Regions from separate parts of the Halomonas sp. NCCP-2165 genome, predicted to be linked through region 2. Evidence: riboswitches for the same ligand, from Rfam matches in the RefSeq annotation. Region 2 holds a riboswitch; the other holds the start of a gene.
The links. A riboswitch is a leader RNA that binds a small molecule or an ion and turns the genes downstream of it on or off. The one in region 2 is predicted to bind thiamine pyrophosphate.
Positions count from the first base shown of each region.

Region 1: another riboswitch for thiamine pyrophosphate. It lies ahead of NFU04_RS05550 (sodium:solute symporter family transporter); the one in region 2 lies ahead of tenA (thiaminase II).

Region 1 is NZ_BRCY01000007.1:47,100-49,282, forward strand. It holds gene NFU04_RS05540 (peroxidase-related enzyme) at 1-276, shown strand, start outside; gene NFU04_RS05545 (hypothetical protein) at 284-961, opposite strand; TPP riboswitch at 1,149-1,249, shown strand; gene NFU04_RS05550 (sodium:solute symporter family transporter) at 1,239-2,183, shown strand, end outside.
Region 2 is NZ_BRCY01000025.1:16,945-19,127, reverse strand. It holds gene thiC (phosphomethylpyrimidine synthase ThiC) at 1-352, opposite strand, end outside; TPP riboswitch at 431-543, opposite strand; gene tenA (thiaminase II) at 751-1,419, opposite strand; TPP riboswitch at 1,478-1,634, opposite strand; gene NFU04_RS12740 (lysophospholipid acyltransferase family protein) at 1,707-2,183, opposite strand, start outside.

The DNA of each region.
Region 1 (2,183 bases), on a different contig from region 2:
CTGGCCGATCAGGTGGCCGTCAACCACCGGGTCGCTGAGATCGGCGAACGGCATCGGGTGATGCTGGACTTCGCCCTGCACAGCGGCCTGGGGGTGGGAGAGCTCGACGACGACTGGGCGGCGCGGCTCGAGGCGGCGGGCTTCACCCGGGACGACTGCTGGGATATCGGCGCCATCGCCGCCTTCTTCGGCCTCTCCAATCGCCTGGTGACCCTGGCCGGCACCCCGCCCAACCCGGAGTTCTACCTGATGGGCCGGGTGCCGCGGGAGAAATAGGGCCGTCTCACTCCCCCAGCATGGTCTCCACGAAGGCGGCCAGGGGCGCCAGGGCGCCGACATGCACCAGCAGGACGACCCGGCTCTTGTCGTCGCCTTCGATGCCGGTCACCACGGCGAACTCGCACTCTTCCAGATGGAATTCGTGGATCTCCCTGAGGCCCTCCGGGGTCTCGCAGCGCGCCACCCGGTAGCTCTCGTCCTCGCCATAGGTCAGACGGTGATAGACCTTGAAGAAGGTATAGAGGCCGAGGCCCCGCTCGAAGCTCGGCCAGTGGGCCGGGTTGGCGCGGGTCTCGGCATCGATCTCCTGGCCCCGGGCCTCGGCGCCGGCGATGGCCGCCATCAGCGGCTCCGCCAGCAGGGTGCCGGCTTCCCCGGGGAGTGGCCGCTGCTCGTCGATGGCGGCCTGATAGCGGGCCACCACGGGAAGCAGGTCGCCGCGCCGGCTCAGGGGGTGGTCGCTATGGGCCAGGTGCTGGGGGTCGGCCTCGCCATTGGCCCAGCCATGCAGGACCCGCAGGACCAGGCGGCCCTCCCGGCCGGGCCGGTCCAGCAGGGCCTGGAGGGCGACGCGCAGGTGCAGGCGGCGCTCGACGACGTCGTTGTCGAAGGCGCTATAGGGGGCGGTAAAGAGGGCGTGGAGCCGCCCCGGCGCGTGTTCTTTGGCTTCGTGATAGGGCATCGGGGATCTCGAGTAATCATCGGGCCGGCATAGGGGCGATAGGTGCCATATCGGCAGGTTCTGGTATGACTTGATGCCTGTGTCCTGCTGCTTTGGTAGCAGGCCTGATGGGGGATATGGCTTTACAGTCGCGGTCGGTGACGACACCATAGGCCGCCGCGAGCCATCGCGAGACAATCCAATCATTCACTGTCGCCAGGGGGGTCCCACGGGACTGAGAGGGCCGAGTGCCGACCCTGGAACCTGATCCGGTTCATGCCGGCGGAGGAAGTGCGACATGCCCTACCTGACGTCTGCCGCGCTCGGCGCGGCGCTGCTGTGCTTTGCCTTTCTGGGCCTCAGGGCCCGCCGGGCCGATGGCCCCCTCGATGATTACGTGACCGCCCGCAACTCCCAGGGCGCCCAGGCCATCGGCCTGTCCTTCCTGGCCTCCAGCATGGGCGCCTGGATCCTCTTCGCGCCGCCGGAGATCGGTGCCTTCGTGGGGCCGGTGGCCCTGGCCGGCTATGCCATCGGCTCCTCCCTGCCGTTTATCGTGCTGGGGCTCTATGGCCCGGCGATTCGCCGCCACCTGCCCGAGGGGCGCAGCATCGGCGAGTTCGCCGAGGCCTGCTACGGCAGCGGAGTGCGGCGCTGGGTCGCCTTCGTCTCGGTGGCCTATATGGCGATCTTCCTGGCCGCCGAGCTCACCGCCATCGGCGCCATCGCTGCGCTGCTGTCTGAGGTGCCGCCGGCGCTGGTGATCCTCGGCGTGGCGTTGGCCACTTTGGTCTATACCACCCTCGGCGGGCTGCGGGCCAGCCTCGCCACGGACCGCTGGCAGGCCTGGCTGCTGCTGGCCCTGCTGGTGCTGGTCGGCGGCGTGGCCTGGTGGGGGCTGCCCCCCATGCCCTCTGATGCGGTGATGCCGTCGATTCCCACCGGCAGCGCCCTCTCGGTGGCGCTGACCTTGGTGATCGCGGTCACCGCCGCCAATCTCTTCCACCAGGGCTACTGGCAGCGGGTCTGGGCCGCCGAAAACGACCGAGCGCTCGGCCGCGGGGCCCTGCTGGGCGGCATCAGCAGCCTGCTGGTGGTGATGGCCATCGGTGGCCTGGGCATGCTGGCGGCGATGCATGCGCTGCCGCTCGGCGAGCCGCCGATTCCCTTCTTCGCCCTGCTGAGCGAGGCGCCCGCCTGGCTGAGCCTACCGGCCCTGGTGCTGGCGGTGACCCTGGTGGCC
Region 2 (2,183 bases):
CCAGGGTCGGGTCGTTGGCGCGACGCTTGCCGTACTCGCTGGTCGGGCCGTCGAGGAACTCGGTGTCGCCGCGCTCCTCGATCCAGGCGCGGCGCAGCTCGGGGAGCCCCTTTCGCAGGTCGATTTGGGCCTGCGGGTCGGTGTAGGGGCCGGAGGTGTCGTAGACCAGCAGCGGCGGGTTCTCTTCATCGGCGCCGGAGGTCTTGGTGGGCGAGAGGGCGATCTCGCGGAAGGGCACGCGGATATCCGGGCGCGAGCCTTCCACATAGACCTTGCGCGAGCCGGACAGCGGCTGGACGGCGGCGGCGTCGACCCGGGCGGTCTCGGCGAGGAAGTGGGCGGTCTTGCTCATGGTGTTCTCCCTAGGGTTGTCGGGGTCTTGTCAGGGAGGACAGCTGGGGAGGACAGGGGCGGTCGGGCAGGGGCGCCCGGCGGCGTGTCGCTTGATCCCTACGCTGGTCCTAGCCAGTTCAGGTTCAACGGGATCCATGCTCGAATGCTGCATGATCTCAGCCGTCATCAACGGCACCCCGTCAAGCGTGGTGGTGCCCGCTATCACCAGCGGGCGGGTTTATTGCCGGGAAGTCTCTGCCTGGAGTTCGGGGCTGATCCGGCGACAGGTCTACGAGGGGGCGCTGTGAACCCCTCCCTGGGCGCTACCGATGCCATCCCTGGCATAGGACCCCCTCTACGACCTGTCCCCGGCGCCCCTCACGTCCGCGCAGCGGCAATAGGTATCAAGGCTGTGGGCTAGTCGGCGCGATCCAGGCCCATCTGCCAGAAGTCGATCTCGAGGCGCGTGGCATCGCGGAATACCGTGGCCAGCTCCTCGAAGCGCCGCGGCGTGACCTCCGCCAGGCGGCCATTCAGCCAGGCGATCTCGTCGCGCATGGCGGCCTGGAAGTCGTCGCCGGCGTACATGGCGATCCAGGCGTCATAGGGGTTGGCCTCGCCGCGCACCGTGAAGGACTGGGCGGCCAGCCACTGGGCGATCTCGCCATAGCCCACCAGGCAGGGGGCCAGGGCCACATGCAGGTCGAGGAGGTCGCCGCGGTTGCCGGTATCCAGCACATAGCGGGTATAGGCCAGGGTCGCCTTGGCCTCCGGCAGGGCGGCGAGCTCCGCCTCGTCGATACCCCAGTCGCGGCAGAAGTCGATATGCAGCTGCAGCTCCACGTCGAGGATGGTCTTGAGGCCGGCGTGGGCATGGCGCAGGTCGGCGAGACTGCGGCTCTTGTAGGCGGCCAGGGCATAGGCCCGGGAGAAGTGGATCAGGAACAGGTAGTCCTGCTTCAGATAGTGGCGGAAGGCGCCGGCCTCCAGGGTGCCGGCGCCCAGCTGGCGCACGAAGTCGTGCTCGATATAGGCGCGCCAGTCATGATGGCAGGCCCCCTTGAGATCGTCGAAAGCGTAGCCCATGTCACCTCCGGTGGTGGGATCCGGGGTGGGGCGAGAGGGGGAGGGCGAATGGCGACCAGGCCAGGGCCCGCCTGATTCCCTACGCCGGTTCATATGGGCGCCGAGGCGCGCCATTCACCCGGATCAGGTTCTACGGGATCGGCGCTCGGTGGCGACCCTGTGGTCCACCAACCCGCGCCATCTCAGCCGGTCTACCGGCACCCCGTCAAGCGTCGGGCCTAGTCTAGCAGCTTGGCAGAGAGTTACCAGGCGGTTTTATGGAAATATTTTCCATTTCATATATGGGGCTAGTAGAGGCGGAAGGAGCCATGGTCGGGATGCCCCTGCTGCTCTTCGATCACCTTGCGGTAGCGCTTGTATTCCCACTGGTACTGGGCCGGCGCCAGGGCGATGGCGGCCTCGACGCTGGCGTTGACGCCGGCGGCGGCGATGGCCTCGTCCGGGTCATGGACTCGCGCATCGGCGGCCAGGAAGTGTATCTCGAAGCCCTGGCCGGGCACCCGGAGGGCCACGCCGGTGACCACTCGGGCCTGGGTACGCGCCACCAGCTTGGGCAGCAGGGTGGCGGTATAGGCCAGGCGCCCGTAGAAGGGGGCGAAGACGCCGCTGCCCCAGTCCGGCTCCTGGTCGGGGAGGATGCCTACCGCCTCGGCGCGCTTGAGGGCCTTGAGCAGGGCCGCCACGCCGCGCGCATTGGTGGGCACCAGGCTCGCGCCCAGGCGTTCGCGTCCCCCGCGGATCACCGGGTCCAGGTCGGGAATCTT